3 regions of the Paenibacillus wenxiniae genome follow, and region 1 is predicted to be linked to each of the others. Evidence: predicted binding sites of a transcription regulator. Region 1 holds the regulator's gene; each other region holds the start of a gene.

Region 1 (6,317 bases):
ATCCATGTTCGCCAGTGCCTGCGGATCGTTTAGAATCGGATCAGACATATTTTTCAAATACGAAAACGATTCGGGCGCGATCACGCGCGCATTGATCGAACCTGCATTTTCTTTCATAAAACGCAGCATTTCCTGTGGTGTCCACCATGTCCATGTATGCGCATAATCCGGTTCATTTTGTACAGAGATCGCATACAGATTCACACCGTTGCTTTTCATGTATGCTACAAACTCGTTCAGAAATTTGGCATAGTCTGCATATTTGTCATAACGCAGTCGCTTGGCGGATGGATCACCATCGTGATTAAACGTCTCAACCATTTCAGCGGGTGGATTCCACGGAGAAGCAAATACAATCGCACCGCGTGCTGCGGCTGCTTGAGCGGTTGGTAACTCTTTTGCCCAGTTGCTTTTGTTAGAGTCAATATACACACGCAGTACCGAGAAGCCTAACTGATTGTTACCATTACCAAATGCAGTATCACGCTGTGCAGATGTCAGATCGCCTGCCCACAGTGCATGGTTAATACCGCCAAAACCACGAATCAACTGCTTGGTGGATGACAAATTGACAACTGCATCGCCTGCGGCAGATACCGGGGTTGGTGAAACGACAGGGGTCAGTAGCGAAAACAGAGTTGCGACGACGAGCATCATATTGATCGATTTCTTGGTCAAATCAAACAAAATATCATCTCCTTGGCTGTTTTTAAATGAAACAGTGATTCATGTTACTATCTCTATTATGTATTTTTATACATTTATTGGGCAATATTATAATGACGTAGTGCTTTTGAAAATGATCACCAACAATATAGAAATGTATATCAATGTATAAGCTGTGCTTAATTCAAGCGTGATTTAAATATGGACAATAGGAACACAATGATAAGGAAATAATTATATCTTTTCTAAACGCGACGTATTAATATTTGGATGTTAGGCGACTTGTATAGAGCAGACACATATGAGACAGTTATCATCCTTTCCCCAACCTTTTACTCCTATCTTCACTACAAACGGTCATCAAGAACATCCTATGCGAAAACAGCGTAAAAAACATCATCGCTCCAGAGTAGATTCCTTACTCCAGAGCGATGATGTTATCTTGTCTTGTTCATATGCAGATGGAGAACGTAAACAGTACAAGCGGTTTGATCATCGTGTAAGCTTTGAGATGTGTTTACTCATTATCCATTCAGTATCAAATGAACTAAACTAGGTACAAATTAATAAATGTGCCCTATCCTACTCTTGCTGCGCATTGTCCCGATCTTGATCATCCGAACGTGAATCAGATGAGCTAGTATGAGCTTCACGCTTGGACTTTTTATCATGCTTCGGATCGTCGCTCAGTAGTCCTTGCAGCTCTTTCATAAACATATTAATATCTTTGAATTGACGATAGACCGAAGCAAAGCGTACATATGCCACCTCATCGACCGGATACAATTGTTCCATGACAAGCTCTCCAACAGCACGACTTTCCACTTCAGCCAGTGCGGTGGCGTATAGGCTCTTTTCCACTTCGGACACGATCGCATCAAGCTGATCTACCGATACCGGACGCTTCTCACATGCTCTGATCAAACCACGCAGCAATTTGTCCCGGCTAAATTCTTCCCGGCTTCCATCCTTTTTGATCACGATCAGCGGGGTCACTTCGACCATTTCAAACGTTGTAAAACGACGGCTGCAACTTTCACATTCCCGTCTTCGGCGAATCGATTTGTTATCGTTAGCTGGCCTCGAGTCCAGCACCTTCGTTCCATTGTGACCGCAGTAGGGGCATTTCACCGCTGTGTCACCTTCCTTTCATTGCTAATGCTTGTGCATTCATCTGGTGTGTCTGTTTGTTGTTTTAAATCACATTTATTGTTCGTCTATAAGTGCGTTATACATGCTGCATGATTCAGAAAAGGTAACAAGGCAGCTGTGCCTTGTCAAAATCGGTCATACAATTTGGTATATTGCTTATAATAATATAATACACGTTGCACATAATGTCTCGTTTCGCCATAAGGAATATCTTTGGCATCCTCTAGCGTACCGTCCCATTGGCCGTTTTTGATCCAATTTTTCACTTTGCCTGGACCTGCATTGTAAGCCGCGATCACAGCAACTTCGTTGCCGCCGAATTGCTGCATCAGATTGTTAATATACCAGCTACCCAGCTCAATATTCGGCTCCACATCATGCTTGACTGAATCCAGCGTCACATCTTTCAGATGCGCTTTTTCCATTGCCCAGGTTGCGGTATCTGGCATAAGCTGCATCAGTCCAAGTGCGCCCTTTTTCGATTCCATACTTGGCTGGTAATTCGTCTCCACTCTAATAATAGACGCGATCAGATATGGGTCTACCGCGTAATTCGAAGCATGGCTCCGAATTTCATCACGATATTGAATTGGATAAATAAGCGATAGCCAGCGTGTATTAAATAAGATCAATACGAGTACAATCGCGAACAGCGGAAGCAAAATTCGTTTACGTAGAAAGGTTTGTTTAAGCTTATTCATCGTAATCCCTTTCCTGTCCAATAACGCTCCAGTTGCTCCTCTGTCTGCTCCCATGTTCCGCTATTGTCGATCACAATATCTGCGCGCTCTTTCTTCTCCTCGATATCCATCTGTGCAGCCAGACGTTGTAACGCCTGCTGTTCGTCCAGACCATCGCGCTCCATTAGTCGCCGTAGCTGAATATTACGCGGTACATAGACGACCATCGTTTCGCTAAATGTATATGCACCTTTTGATTCATACAGTAACGGAATATCCGCAACGACCAGACGCTGAGGATCCGCCTGCTCCAGCTCTGCGACCCGTGCATGAATAAGCTGACGGATCGCCGGATGTGTAATCTCCTCTAGCGCTTTACGTTCTTCTGGACGTCCGAAAATATGAGCGCCCAGTCGCTTGCGATCCAGTGTCCCATCCGCCAACAACATCTCGGCACCAAAACGCTCGCTGACCTGCTGTAGCACCGGATATTCGGGCAACATAATCTCGCGTGCAATCTGATCCGCGTCTACCAGTGCTGCTCCACGCTTTACTAGCCATGCAGCGACCGAGCTTTTGCCTGTAGCGATTCCTCCGGTTAATCCTATATTCATGTTGTCACCTCATTGCTTTTTGACGCGCTGGCAAAGGCTGGCATACCGGGCAATAATGCGTGCCCCTGCCGCCGACTACGGTTTTCTCGATCAATGTACCACATTCCTGACACGGTTCTGCTTTGCGTCCATAAATGCGCAGGCTATGCTGAAACATACCCATTTCCCCTTGACCGTTCACATACGATTTGATCGACGAGCCACCTGCGGCAACCGCATCGCTAAGCGTCGACACGATCGCTTCATGCAGACGAATCAGCTGCTCACGGCTCAAGTCCGATGCAATCGTCTCTGGATGAATACCGGCACGGAATAGCGCTTCATCCACATAAATATTCCCGATTCCGACTACATAAGCTTGATTGAGCAGTACTGGCTTGATCATCGTTCTACGCTTGCTGATCACTGCGATAAACTGCTCATCCGTAAATTGCGGATCAAGCGGCTCTAAGCCGAGTTGCATCAATGGTTTGGATTGCATCTCTTCACCTGTTGCGAACAGATGCATCGTGCCAAATTGACGCACATCCTTATATCGTAGCTCTGTACCATCGGTAAAATGGAAAATCACATGGGTATGCTTCTCCACTGGCTCATCCTGATGATACACGCCATAACGTCCTTCCATTCGTAGATGCGATACCATGACCAATCCATCTAAAATAAAGCGCAGGAATTTCCCGCGTCGTTCAACCGTTTCAAATGTATGTCCTTGCAGTTCCAGGGCAAACTGCGCCGGGTCATCCGGTCGCTGAATAATACGTGGCAGCGATACGGTTACCCGTTCGATCTGTTTGCCGGGAATCAAGGTGTTCAGCGTGCGTCTGACTGTTTCTACTTCTGGCAATTCCGGCATTGTTGTTCACCTTTCCTTTGAGTGTGCACGAATGAGTTTGTGCAATTAGCAGCAGCCACTCCGGGAAGGAATAAGGGGACGGACTCAGGTGGAGCCGCGGGAATCTTTTAGATTAGGAATACATGAAGATTCCCGCCCCTCCAAAATCGTCCTTTCCCCTTATTTCCTTCCCTCCGTTACGTGATGCTTGCATCATACTCATTTGTGTACAGATGTAATATCGCAGTTTTATAAAATAGTGGTTCGTATATAGGCATCTATATGCACGTTCTAGCGTTTCTGAACGTGATGTAGGCATCTTAGCTTACTAAATGACAAGACATAATCATATTACTTTGCTTCGTACCAGTTGGCACCGTAGCTTACGTCTGCTTTGAGTGGGACGGACAGTTCTAGTGCGTCTTGCATGACTTGTGGTACTAGTGTCTTCATTTGTTCCAGCTCATCTGCGGGTACTTCGAATACTAATTCATCATGTACCTGGAGTAGCATACGGCTTTTGAGTCCATGTTCATTCAAGGCACGATCCATATGCACCATCGCTAGCTTGATAATATCGGCGGCTGTGCCCTGAATCGGTGTATTCATTGCTGTACGCTCGGCAAAGGAGCGTAGGTTGAAGTTCGAAGAACGGATCTCTGGCAAATAGCGGCGACGCTCCAGCATTGTTTTGACATAGCCATGCTGCTTCGCTTCATCGACAATATCATCCATATAGCGACGCACGCCCTGGAAGACGTCGAAGTACTGGTTAATAAAGTCGCCTGCTTCTTTTCTTGTGATACCTAGATTCTGGGACAGTCCGTAATCGCTAATACCGTATACGATCCCAAAGTTAACGGCTTTTGCGGAACGACGCATATTGCTATCGACCTGCTCCTGAGCAACGCCGAATACGTCCATCGCTGTCTTCGTATGGATATCCATATCATGGACAAAGGCATCTTTTAAGCCGGCATCATCGGAAATATGTGCCAGTACACGCAGCTCGATTTGTGAATAGTCGGCAGACAGCATCGACCAGCCTTGCTGAGATGGTACGAATACTTTACGCAGCTTGCGGCCTTCTTCCAGACGGATCGGGATATTTTGTAGGTTTGGGAACTGACTGGATAGACGTCCGGTTGCGGTAATCGTCTGACGGAAGTACGTATGCACTTTGCCTGATTTTGGATGAATCTCCTTCAGTAGACCTTCTACATAAGTCGATTGCAGCTTCGCTAGCTGACGATACGTTAAAATGTACTGTACCACATCGTGATAAGGTGCCAGTTCTTCTAGCACATCCGCACTGGTCGAATAGCCTGTCTTTGTTTTCTTTTTCACTGGCAAACCAAGCCGATCAAATAAAATCTCACCGAGCTGCTTTGGCGAATTCAAATTAAATTCCGTGCCTGCCAGCTCATAAATGTGCGCGACCAGCTTACTGATCTGCTGTTCAAATTCTTTACCGAGCGCACGCAGTTCATCTGTATTGACGGCTACGCCCTGCTTTTCCATATCTGCGAGAATACGAGATAATGGCATCTCCAGATCGCTGAACAGCGGTGTCATCTCATTTTGCTCCAGTTGATCACGTTGTAGTGGTACGAGCTGGCGAATCGTTGCCGCTTTGCGTGCTAGATGCTGGCTCAATACGTCTTGCTCCGGTACTTTGTACTTGGCACCTTTACCAAATACACTATCGTCTTCTGACAATACAGGCAGCCCATATTTGGAAGCAAGTGCGCTTAAACTTTGACCGGATTCAGTCGGATCAAGCAAATAAGCGGCAATCTGGATATCGAAAGCAGCTCCGGCAAAAGCAATATCATCCCAGAATAGCACCAGATCGGCGCGATGCAGATCATGTCCTTGCTTCGGAATCGAGTCATCGGCGAGCCATGATCGAATCGCCGTCGCCGCATCGCTTTTTAATACATCTGGTGTAAGGAAATAATATTCCTCCGGTGTACCGAACAGAACGCCGACTAGCTCCGCATGATGCGGATTATCGCCATGACTTTCCACATGCACAACGTCCACTGTATTCAGCACCGCTTCCAGCTCGGATACATGCTGTTCATCGAGCATCGTCACTTTCAGATCCTCCATCGGTGCTACATGACTCTCCGCATCGGCATTCAGTTCATCCAGTGTTGCATCGGGATGGGCGGCTACATCGCTCAGATTCAAGCGCTGCAAAATGGACTTAAACTCTAGCTTTTGCAATGCGGTTACCGCTGTTGCTGCCTGGATACCTTCATATTTCATGCTATCCCAGCTTGCATCGAAAGGAACTTCGCGGAAGATCGTTGCCAGCTCCTTGCTCAGACGCGCATCATCCGCATGTGTTTCGATCTTTTCCTT
Region 2 (6,317 bases), on a different contig from region 1:
TTATCTTGCTGCATGTAAGGCATTGGATAGTATGTCGTCGAGTTCGCATAGGTGCGTGTCTCGATTTGCTCAACAATCGGCATAACGCTGGACGTTGCATTTTGAATATAGGAAATACTTGCTGTAGGCGCAATCGCCAGACGGTATGCATGGTACAGACCATTTTTCATCACATCTGCTTTCAGGTTTTGCCAGTCGGCAGGACCTGGAATGTACATGCTGCCAAACAGTTCCTGTACGCGTGCACTCACCGGACGATAATCCGTCGACAGGTAACGGTCGAAGTATACACCGCTCGCATAGTCGGATTTTTCAAAGTCCATAAATGTTTCCTGTTGCTCACGCGCGATTTCCATACTCTTCTCAAGCGAATAGAAATTCATCATCATGAAGAATGTACGCACGAATTCTTTCGCTTCGTTGCTTTCGTAAGCGATTTTGTTTTTCGCCAGATAGCCGTGCAGGTTCATCACGCCCAGACCGACGGAACGCATCTCACGGTTCGCTTTCGCCACACCCGGTGCATTCGCGATATTCGTCATATCGCTAACTGCCGTCAAACCCATAATGCCTTCATGGACAGATTCACGGATTTTGCCCAGTTCCATCACATTCACAATGTTCAGGGAACCGAGGTTACAGCTAATATCGCGGCGGATAATGTCTTCTGTACCGTAATCGGTAATTTCGGTTGTCTCCTGTAACTGGAAGATTTCCGTACACAGATTGGACATTTTAACAGAACCGATATTGTTCAAAGCATGGAATTTATTCGCATTACTTTTGTTCATAATATATGGATAGCCAGATTCCAGCTGGATGCTTGCAATCTTAGTCAGCATATCGCGTGCGCTCATAATGGCTTTTTTCTTCACGCGCTCATCAGCAAGCAGTGTATCGTACATCTCATCGATATTCATATCGTCCAGATGCTTACCGTATGCTTTGAAGACGCTATATGGAGCGAATACGTGCAGCATTTCATTGTCTGCTGCCAGTTTATAGAATCGGTTCGGTACGATCAGACCGATCGACAGAGTTTTCAGACGTGTACGCTCATCCGCATTGATCTTTTTGCTATCCAAAAACTCTAAAATGTCCCAGCCGAAGATGTTGTAGTATGCCGCACCAGAGCCTTTACGTTGACCCATTTGATCCGCATAGGAAAAAGCATCTTCCATCAGCTTCAGTACAGGCATAATGCCTTTCGCTGCGCCTTCTACGCCTTTGATTGGCTCGCCGCGTCCACGTAGTTTGGACAGGTTTACCGCTACGCCGCCGCCAATTTTGGACAGCTGCATACATGTATTCAGTACATAATTGATCGAATTCAGGGAATCGTCCATTTCGAGCAGGAAACAGGATACCATTTCACCACGACGACTTTTACCTGCATTTAGAAATGTTGGCGTTGCTGGTTGCAGACGCTGCTCCATCATGGAACGTGCTAGCGTCTTCGCGTTTTCCGCGTTACCGCGACCGAGATGCAAAGCGACAACAGCTACGCGATCTGGATAGTGCTCCAAATACTGGGCACGATCATTCGTTTTTACTGCATAGTCTTTATAAAATTTGGAAGCCGCCATATAGGAAGGGAATTGGAAGCCGTAGCTATGTGTGATCGCGTATACTTCTTCCACCGCATCCGGACTGTAATGTGCATACATGTCCTCATAGTAATCGTTGTCGATCATGTACCGCACTTTAGACGCTGTGTCCTGGAAGTGCATACTTTTCTCGTCCACTTCTTTCATATATTCCTGTACCGCTTCTTTATCTTTATCCAATCGGAAAAAACCGTTCGCGTCGCGTTGCATCAATAAGTTGTTCAATTCAATATGCCGCAATTTTTTCTACCTCCTGTACGAATCGTTGAGCATCACCCGTGGTGCCCGACAGTTCAAATTTATATACAACTGGAACACCGTAGCGCTCCGAGATTAAATCCGCACTTTTGCCAAAATTGTCACCCCAGTTACGATTGCCGCTGGCAGCAACTCCAAGCAGACGCTGATGGTTCTTTTCCAGAAAATGATTCACTTTTTCAGGAATCTGACCGAAGCCTGTCGTATACGTGATCAATACAAAAGGTTCATTCAACTGGAGTGCTTCTTCAATCTGCACCGCCTGGACGGATGAATGCTTCAGTTTTCCGATAAACCGTTTAACATTGCCTGTTTTGGAATCATATGCAATCAGCATAGGTGACATCTCCTTCTCCACTCAATATATAGTAGCTATATGTAGTGCCATGTTGCAGGGATTCAAGGCGGTTTGGTACGTCCAAATCGCGGCTAACCTGCTGCCGTAGCGCTCTTATGTAGCAATTACCCATATACTGCACATTCAAACACCGTGACTCAATATATGGAGGATGCTTTTGAGTTTACCCTCTATATATTGTGTTGTCAAGGCAACTTGCCTATCATTTGAACGGTCGAAAAAGGAGGCTTCTGGAGCGAATCCTCCCTGAAATGGCATAGCTACGCCTTCCGTTCACACGTCTTCCTCAGATGAGTATGAACGAAAAATATTTCGCTTGACACACCATATGTTGTATGGTTGCTATTTACTACAAATTTCATTTTTTTCACTGAAATCTGGAGATCAACCACTTCAAATTGTGGACACTCAAGTATAAAACTTTACTGCTTTCAAACCAAAAAAGCAAATGAAAATTACAACCTTTTGAGAAAGTTCATAATTGAAAAAGCTTGCAAAATTCATTTTTATTTCTTGGTGTCTCATTCGTATGTAAATCAAATTTGAAGATTCGTCGCTAGACCGCCTTTTGAGAGCGAATTCAAAGTAAATGGCTGGAATGATCACAATGAAAATAATCATGAGGAGGCAAAATAAAATATTTTATAGTTGACGAAGTTATGTCAGTGTATTTGAAGTGCTTTTTATGTATTTAACATTTATTGGATTCCAGTTCGCATTCTTTATTTTGTGGAGTTATCCATTTACATGTACGATTTATTAATTTTAGTCGATTTTAATCATTCCATTTACTTTTATAAAATGGAGATCGAACTTCTCTTTTATTTTTTGTCGACGTGTATGATCGTATATAGCAGACATAAATGTCTATATTTTCATTCTACATTCTATAATTTTAAATAATTTACATATAATATATAATCAAAACGTAATATGAAAGCGTATACAAAATAAGGAGGGATTTCATGTTATCCTGGATTGGAAAATGGTTTCTACTCGCTTCGCTCGTCATTGCCGGTTTTACATCAGGGTCAGCTCAGTATGCTTCGGCTGCTGCACCTTCGGTCGGCTCTATTCCGGCTTCCTCTATTCCGGCTCCCACGGGAAGCGGTGTGATGACGTTCAAACTGATGAATGCGACGAATGGTGCGTATTCGGATAGTCAAGTGTACTGGGGCATTCTCGGCATTAATCCAGCAACGAAACAATGGAGTTATCTGACCAGCTCGGGTGAACTGCGCCCGATCTCGGCAGCACTTAATGATGCTTCCGGGCATCTAACTAAGAACGGCGTGAACTACGCGAATATTTACAGCACGATCGCACAAAAGGAATGGGTCAGCTTACCGAAGATGGATTCGGGTCGCATGTTCATCTGTGTCGGTTCTCCATGTTACATCAAAACGTACAATGATGGCTTTGCCGGACCTGATATTAACAATCCGTCTGATCCGAATTTGAATGTGTATTTTGATTTTGTCGAGTTTACCGTGAATGATTCTGGCTATCATGGGAATACGACACGTGTCGATGGCTTCGGTTTTCCGTTACAGCATCGCCTTGTGAACCGTGCTGGCAACTATGACCGCACCGTAGGCGAGCAGGAATCCGAAACACGCGCTAGCCTCTTTAGCAAATATCGCAGTGAAGTGCCGTCGGCGTTTAAAGGTCTGGCTGATGTGCAGGCACCTTACCGTATCGTTGCTCCAATTCATGGCTCGTTCAAGGCTGGCGGCGCGAACGCAAATTATTTTGCCGGTTATGCCAATTATTCGACACAGGAGATTCTACTCTGTAATGGTGCATTGCAGGAATCCCCGGGCATCTGCTCCGCGATCAATCGTCATGTGTATAACAATCAAGCCGATTGGAACAATGTAGCCGCTTATTACAAAGCAGCTCCAGCGAATTATTATGCTAAGTTCTGGCATGATCATAGTATCGGCGGACTGGCGTATGGATTTGCTTATGACGATTATAATCAGCAGGCAGCTTATCTTGAGGTGGGTGATCCGAAAGGGTTGATCGTTCGAGTGGGCTGGTGAGGTTGGTTTGCTGCTTCATTTCTGCCTGCTATGTATTATTGAAAATTCAATCTGCTTAATTATCGTAGAATCGCTTGCTCGAAAATGCATATAGTGAGTTGTGATGCAAACCTTGGTGCTTTTTGCAACAATCACTTCAAAAAGGAAAAAGAGATCAGAACTTGGGTGGAGGTACGAGAATCTGCGCATTAGCAGTTAATGTAGATTCTCGTACCTCTAAAATCGTTTCTTTTACCTTTTTCGTTGTGCACATCTGCATCGCAAGATTGTTAAAAACAAATAAATATATAAATTCGAGATCATTTATATGTAAACAACAGATACGCTTTATATAGAAGGAAAGTTTATATTAAAGTAATAGAAATATAAAAATTCTAAATTTTTCGTAATACATAGAATAAATTCTTTTATTATATATAGGTATAATGTACTATAGATAAGTAATGTTAATTTTTTACTTTAGGGAGGAACAATGTTGGTTACTGAGCAAGAACAAGAATTAAAAACTTTAATTGCAACAATAGAAAATATCAAAAGTAATTTAAATCTATTTGACACTTTTATAACTAAAATCGCCTTTCCTTACTATAAACATTTCACATTCAACTCCTATATCAACTTTAAATTTCCATTGACTATTTTAGTTGGTAAAAATGGTTCAGGTAAAACTTCTGCTATTCACGCGTTGTATGGATCTCCAAAAAACAAAAGTATAAGCGACTATTGGTTTTCTTCTAAATTGGATCCTATCGAAGATTTTAGAGAAGATATTCAAGAAAGACCTTGCTTCTTTTATGAATACTATAGTAAGGAAAAAAATAAATTAGATTCCAATTATAATGCTGTACTTTATCACCGAATCAAACATAAAAATTCAAAAGTTTCAGACTATTGGGAAACTGCCAGACCTAAAAAAAAGTACCAAATGAATACAAAAGAACGTTTTTCTCCTGTTGATAAAAATTTAGTATATATTGATTTCAGAAAAGAATTAAGTGCATTTGATAAGTTTTTTTATTTTGGTAATGTAGATAATTTACGTTCTGCTGGTGTTCAAGATTATTTAAGAACACAGTCTAAGAAATTAAAAAACGTAATTGATTCAGGCAATATAGTTAATCTAAAAAGTAAAACTGGAACAGATAATCCTCAAAACAAAAAAGTAGTTACATTAAGTAAAGAAGAAGTTGAAGCAATATCAGACATTTTCCAAGAAGAGTATAATGAAATTAAAATTATAAAACATAAATTTTTTCATGATTGGGGTACCTCTGTAATTTTACAACGTAAAGGGTTTACTTATTCAGAAGCGCATGCTGGTAGTGGAGAAATTGCAATTGTTATTCTAGTTCATAAAATTTTGAACGCTGCACCTAATAGTCTAATTTTGTTGGATGAACCTGAAGTTTCTTTGCATCCTGGTGCTCAAAAAAGACTGCTTATATTTTTGCTAAAACAAATCGTAAGATATAAACATCAAATTGTGCTGTCTACTCATTCCCCCGTCTTTGCAGAAGACATGCCTAAAGATGCAATCAAACGTTTTTCAAGAAATCCTGATACTCATAGAATTGACATTTTAGATGAGTGTTTTCCAAGTGAAGCTTTTAAGTTTCTAGGTCTATCCTCTAAATATGATAATGCTAAAATTCATGTGGAAGATGGTCTAGCTGCTAGAATCTTAGAAAAGGTTATAAAAGTCTCCTCAGATAGATTTGATGCTTTTGAAGTCTTTTTTCAACCCGGTGGAGCAACCTATTTAAAACAAAACTATATTCTTCATTATTCAAAACAAATGGAAAATAAAATTTTTGTTGTGTTAGATGGTGATCAAAAGCTTGGGGACATCATAGATTATGATACAATTCCTCCTTCAAATTTGACAAAGAATTATTTGCAAAAAGAAATCGATAACTTTACTGGTACAACAATCTCATTTGCTAAAGATGGTGGTGCTGGTCATAGTAGAGATGACCAAGTTTTGGTTGCCCAGAAACAATATATCGACTATTACAAAAATCATGTATACTTTCTACCTAAACAAACCCC
Region 3 (6,317 bases), on a different contig from region 1:
AACGAAGAACGAAGCGGCGAAACGCATAATGATCAGACCAATCAGACCACCCAGGAAGATGACGATAAATTGTCCGCCATCCAGACCACCGATTGGCGGCAAACCACTTGCTGGAAGCGCGACAGCAAGCGCTACGGCTGCAAGGATCGAGTCAACGGCAAATGCGATATCGGCAACTTCGACTTTGAATACGGTCATCCAGAAGCCGGATTGCTTTTTCGGATTGGCCGCAGGCCCTTTATCTCCGGCAGCTTCCTCGGTCTTCGATTTGGAGAAGAAGTGACGCACGATATGATTAATGGAAATGTACAACAGGTAGAGTGCACCGATTGCTTGTACTTGCCATACGTCCACGAGGAACGAGATCAGGAACAACGAACCAAAGCGGAACACAAATGCCCCAAACAAACCGTAGAACAATGCCTTTTTACGTTGCTCCTCCGGCAAGTGTTTAACCATAATTGCCAGTACAAGCGCGTTATCGGCGGCGAGTAAGCCCTCCAGCGCGATCAGTACGAGCAAGACCCAGCCATACTCTAACAATAATGCTGCATCCATAAGATTCCTCCTAAAATAAAGTGATATGTCTGGCTCCAAAGAAGCCATATATATAAAAGAGACCTTTACCACAAAGGTAAAGGTCTCCAAAAGATAGCGAGTCTTCACCAAATTTGTGGTAAAGGTCTCGCTAACAATGAGGTCACATTCATTTTCATTGCCAAGCACAGCCGGGGTTATTCACCCGTAATGACGACTTGCCTGTACAGCTACTCCCCTTTAACAGGAATAGAATTATGAAGTTAGTGTGTTGCCGTACACGATCCGTATAGGCTCAGGATCGTCATGCCATTCGATGCCAAACGGCTACTTATATATAAACAGTCACTCATGCAGTTAAACAACGCGTACAGCGGTTAAAGCAATTTCTGTAGCACTAGACAAATCATATGCAAATTAATTGCATAAGTCAATCTTTTATTAAATAAAATTTTGCATTAACGGAAAAAGGTGCTTTCTTTTACAAATGTATACGATAGAAAGTGTTATGGTGTCCAGTATATTGCCTGCTGCTGCGTCAGACTGGATGAAACATCGATCAAACGCTGATTGGAACTTCCGCGATAACGGAGAGACACATCTCGCAACTCCTGAACGAATCTTCCTTCAATCAATACGTCACATAAAGATAGAAGTTTCAAATATTTATGCTGTTCCGAAAATAATTGCTCCCACGTGTATCCGGTATAGATCCAAATCGAAAAATGCGGCAGGCGTAAACGCACATGTTCTACAAAATCAGCAACCTCATCCGCCGAGAAAAAAGGATCACCCCCTGCAATCGTCAGTCCATCCAATAGCGGATTAGCTGCCATCTCCGTCAGCAGTTCCGATTGTTTTTGCACCGTAAATGGCTCGCCTGCTTGAAAAGACCACGTGTGTGGACTGAAGCAACCGGGGCAGCCGTGACGACAACCACTAATGAAAATAACAGCGCGCAGTCCGGGCCCTTCATTGATCGATTCAGGGATGTAGCCGCAAATGTTCATCCTGCGTCACCGTCTCTCCATGATGCTTGAGCCGATCGCGCACCTCGGCTTGCTTGGCAGGATTAAAACGAGTCTGGTAATCGCCAGTCAGATACCCGGTTACACGGCGCAGGCGAGCAATATGTACATCTGTTTCAGATGAACCACAGGCAGGACAATGCGAGCCGATCATCCCTTCATGCCCGCAGGCTGTGCAGCGATCGATCGGATGATTAATACTAAAATAGCTAATGTTTTGCTCCAGCGCGTATTGCACGATGCGAATCATCGCCGGTGCATTATGACGCGCATTGCCATCCAGCTCGATATAGGAGATGGCGCCTGCATTACAATAATGATGGAAAGGCGCTTCCAGCTGTATTTTACGAGCGGCACTAATCTCGTAATACACTGGAACATGAAAAGAATTCGTATAATATTCGCGGTCAGTTACACCGTCTATACTGCCGTAATGCTGACGATCCAGGCGGACAAACTTACCGGATAATCCTTCCGCAGGTGTAGCCATAAGCGAGAAGTTAAGCCGATGACGCTCACTAAGCGCATCACAGGCTTGTCGCATATAAGCGATTAATTCCAGCGCACGTTCGTGAACATGCGAATCTTCACCGTGATGCTTGCCGTACAGAGCTTTCATACATTCTGCCAGACCGATAAATCCGATCGATAATGTACCATGTTTGAGCAGTTCGCCTACAGGCTCGTCCGGTGCCAGCTGCTCGCCACCTTCCCATATGCCTTCGCGCATCATAAAATCCGACGCTTTGGCAGGTTGTGCCGCTTGAATGCGATAGCGATGCAGCAATGCCTGTGCTGCCAGCTCCATACATTGATCAAGCGCTTGCCGAAATCCATGCTCATCCGCTTCTGCATTCAGACCCTGATGTACACCATAATCGATACCCAGCTTCACCAGATTGATCGTATTAAATGACAGATTGCCTTTACCAGACAGATGATTGCGACCGAAGCGATCGGCGATCACACGTGTGCGGCAACCCATCGTAGCAAACTCGGTATCTGGATCGCCTGGTACTACATGCTCCAGATTGAGCGGAGCATCCAGATTGGCAAAGTTCGGATACAGTCGTTTGGACGAACAATCGATCGCTTTGAGGAACAGATCATAGTTAGGATCACCGGGTTGCTGATTGATTCCGCGCTTGCATTTGAAAATCTGAATCGGGAAAATAGGTGTCTCACCATGACCCAGGCCTCGTACCGTAGCAGCAAGCAAACTTTCGACGACCAGTCTTCCTTCCAGCGAAGTACAGGTGCCGTAATTAATACTTGTAAACGGAATCTGCCCACCGCCCCGGCTCGACATCGTATTCAGATTGTGGATCAAGCTTTCTGCGGCTTGAAATGTCTCACTGCGCGTCTCTTCCAGCGCATATCCGTATGCGAGCGGATATTGCTTGGCAAGACGAGCATCGCTCATCTCCGCTCCAGCAAGCAGACGTTCCAGCGCATCGGCAGTCGCTTGCTGTAACTCCGGCGATTGTGCAGCGGTGCGATGCCATTCACCCAAATAATGTAGTCCTTTGCGCAGATGTTTACGGAATGAACGGGTGACATATGGAGCGAGATCATAGTCGAGCTTGTTGGCAGCCACGCCGCCAAACTGCGAATTTTGCTGACATTGAAAAATAATCGCCACCTGCGCCATCGCCGTCATAATCGAATTGGGGGTGCGTAAGCTACCATTGCCACTGCTAAAGCCCTGACAAAGCAGCCGTTCAAACGGAATGAAAATACAGTTCGTCGTGCCCAGCGCATAATGATCCAGATCATGAATATATAGCCGATTAGCTCGTACTGCTTCGGCAATAGGAGCAGGGAGCATATGCTGCTCGGTATACCATTTAGAATATTCACTGCCCAGCCGGCTCATTTTACCGGAAAAGCTGTCTCCGTTCAGATTGGCATTTTCACGTGCCGATTCATGTTCTCCATATATAATATGCTGTCCTAGCTCTACGAGTGGATGGATAGGCTGTTCCACTGGTGGATCGGTTAGCTCATATTCATCTGCTACCGATGTGTTGGATCGAGCCGCAATGGGATCAGGCTGTGTATGGCGGTGGGGAAGATGATATGAAAATGGATAGGAGTCATCATACGTATGATGATCAGAACGTGAACCGTCCACTTGGATAGACTTTGGTTTGCTGGTAGTGTTAGTTTGCAGCTCGAATGGCTGAATGGTCATGATAATCATCCCTTTCTATTCAGATGATGTGATGTATGAGTGCTATGAATTCGCCAAGCACATACGAAATCCACTATGGAATACATTCTATATATAGATGTTATAATCCGTATATGACACAATATATTGACATTCACTTCGAATTCAGTATACCCGTACAATACTGAAGCAACCTAGCCGTTGGGCATAACATTGGAATTTGGGTAAAACAGAGGTAGAATACAATCAAAACAGAGGAGGAATGAAAAATGGCTATTGCAGAAGTAACCGTCATTCCAATCGGAACAGGCAGCACCAGTTTGAGCGCCTATGTTGCAGATATGCAGCGCGTACTGGACACTCAGCAAGGCGTTACCGTACAACTCACACCGATGAGCACAATTATCGAGGGTGACATCGCCGACGTGCTGCGCGCCATTCACGCCCTGCACGAAAGCCCATTCCAGGCAGGCGCCGGACGTGTATCCACATCGATCAAAATCGACGACCGCCGCGACCACCCTACATCGGCCCAATACAAACTCGATTCCGTACGCGAAAAACTATCCAACGGCACAAGCGCAACGACAACGAAGTCCGAGTAAACTATACAAATAACTACAACCCAGACACCTACAACTAGAACACAGACATGATAAGCACACCTCATATACCCACTAAACTGCACCTAAAAATAAAAGAGGCAACTATCCTAATCAAACGGTAGTTGCCTCTTTTTATAATGATCAAAAAATCTATGTATACACATACTAAGCATCTATTGAGATCAACAAAACTACAATCCTAAACCTAACCTCACCCAACCATAAACAATCATGCCAAAGCGATATTAAAAAAGAGCTAACTAGAGAACCCCGAAATACCGTAGGAGAATAATAAAAACAACAAAATAGCGAAACCACTACATAACGAAACAACAAAATAAAAGAAGCAAGGAAAGAACAACCAAACAACGTACAGCCTAAAAAAAAATTACATAAATACCCCTATAACCTGACTCCATCCCAAAGTTAATTCAAAACCATTCACTTTATATACTATTACCTATATACATCATCAAATCATAACAAGCGACACAACTAACAATTTCAATACTAAGAAATTTATTAAACTCCATTTAATTCAACCCAACCTAACTATAACAACTAAGCAGAAAGTAGAAAAATTAGTTCAGACAGTAATCATACATTAGTGATACCAGCAAGAATCATTCAGTATACCCCACCAAGAAAAAAACACCTTACCAAACAATACCTTCAAACCAGTAACCTATCTAAACTAACATTCTTTCCTATGCCCTCCTCCCACCCTAAGTGGGGTTGCGATCCTCACTTAGAAATTCCAAATGTTGCGCCCGCACAGAACGGAGGGAAGGAAATAAGGGGAAAGGACGACCTTTGAGCACGGGAATCTACAACTCACTCCTACTCCGTAGATTCCTGTGCGAGACCGGAGTCCGTCCCCTTATTCCTTCCCGGAGTGGTGTCCACAACAACAACGCAATTTCTCATCCCCAGCAACCCCACCAATTTTAATAACATTTTTAGTCCAACTTCATAAACTTTTAAGATAACCCGGTTATAGTTAAGTCATACCCCTTTTTGAATATATAAACAACTTGAACGCTACGGACTGCGACCGTAGCGTTCTCTTTTTGGGCAAATATTATAATAGAAGATACCTAAAATTATAAAATTAATGTTTCTTTAAGGTTGTTATCAGGTAATTTTAAGATGAGCAGGCTATAATGTCTGTAATAACCCCTTTTGAATTACTATACCTTGAACCCTATCAACTGCGAATGATAGGGTTCCTTTTTTTTGTCTGGATAAGCGATAATTGGACGATCCCCGGTCTTACAACCTGAATGGTTGTCATGACCGGGGATCTGTTTGGTGTGTTGCGTCTTATGTTTTATAGTTCGTGTCATAAGCCAATCATGCAGCTTACGAGCCATATGTGAAATGCTTCATGTGCGTTTGTTATACGTGAACAAGACGGTTCAAGTCGAACTAGGCGTTATGCCGGTTCGAACGCTGAGATGGATCAGCGTGCGTAGAGTCAGGATGCGTAGACCTGCTCTCCAGTTTCATATGGCTGCCTGCTGCAGCTATTTGTTAACCCGTAACCTCGTGTATGCGGTGAAAAAACATGGTGGACGAGGACGGTTTTGGTTCGCTTGCTTGTAAGGTATGCACATAGCCATACATGGAATAGGTTATGTGAGCATACACGGTAAATCCAAAACAACAAAAGCCCTACCTCTCTTCTGTCCTTGCGGCTCCGATGACCGCGCCAGTGTGAATCAGATCGTCAAATTTCAATGGGTTTAGGAAAAAGGAAATTTGAAATGATTCCGGCAGCATCCGGAAAATTGCGAAGGATAAAACCGAGGGTTAAAAATAACATCTAATAGCATACCGCATATCCGTGAAGAAGTCAAATTTTACAATCAATAGAACAAAAAAGCGAACAGGAAGGGCTGCAATGAATAGAGGCTTTGTGCCGTACTGTCTTTCCTTTTATGTATGTTGCGCCTTGAAGAGCTACGATGAATG

What was found. The regulator NrdR, encoded in region 1, represses ribonucleotide reductase genes. The targets are predictions, from matches to a motif close to AACACNATATATNGTGTT.
Region 2: the regulator NrdR is predicted to act here: its motif matches at 2,390-2,407, upstream of nrdI (class Ib ribonucleoside-diphosphate reductase assembly flavoprotein NrdI).
Region 3: the regulator NrdR is predicted to act here: its motif matches at 3,875-3,892, upstream of AAHF22_RS07070 (anaerobic ribonucleoside triphosphate reductase).

Annotation. Positions count from the first base shown of each region.
Region 1 covers NZ_JBCGUH010000001.1:593,257-599,573, forward strand. The annotation lists gene xynC (glucuronoarabinoxylan endo-1,4-beta-xylanase XynC) at 1-657, opposite strand, end outside; gene nrdR (transcriptional regulator NrdR) at 1,249-1,797, opposite strand; gene AAHF22_RS02520 (lytic transglycosylase domain-containing protein) at 1,944-2,519, opposite strand; gene coaE (dephospho-CoA kinase) at 2,516-3,112, opposite strand; gene mutM (DNA-formamidopyrimidine glycosylase) at 3,117-3,968, opposite strand; gene polA (DNA polymerase I) at 4,299-6,317, opposite strand, start outside.
Region 2 covers NZ_JBCGUH010000013.1:45,562-51,878, forward strand. The annotation lists gene nrdE (class 1b ribonucleoside-diphosphate reductase subunit alpha) at 1-1,847, opposite strand, end outside; gene nrdI (class Ib ribonucleoside-diphosphate reductase assembly flavoprotein NrdI) at 1,834-2,202, opposite strand; gene AAHF22_RS18770 (glycoside hydrolase family 64 protein) at 3,189-4,268, shown strand; gene AAHF22_RS18775 (ATP-dependent nuclease) at 4,744-6,317, shown strand, end outside.
Region 3 covers NZ_JBCGUH010000003.1:228,712-235,028, reverse strand. The annotation lists gene AAHF22_RS07080 (TerC family protein) at 1-558, opposite strand, end outside; gene nrdG (anaerobic ribonucleoside-triphosphate reductase activating protein) at 1,044-1,547, opposite strand; gene AAHF22_RS07070 (anaerobic ribonucleoside triphosphate reductase) at 1,522-3,759, opposite strand; gene AAHF22_RS07065 (MTH1187 family thiamine-binding protein) at 4,008-4,343, shown strand.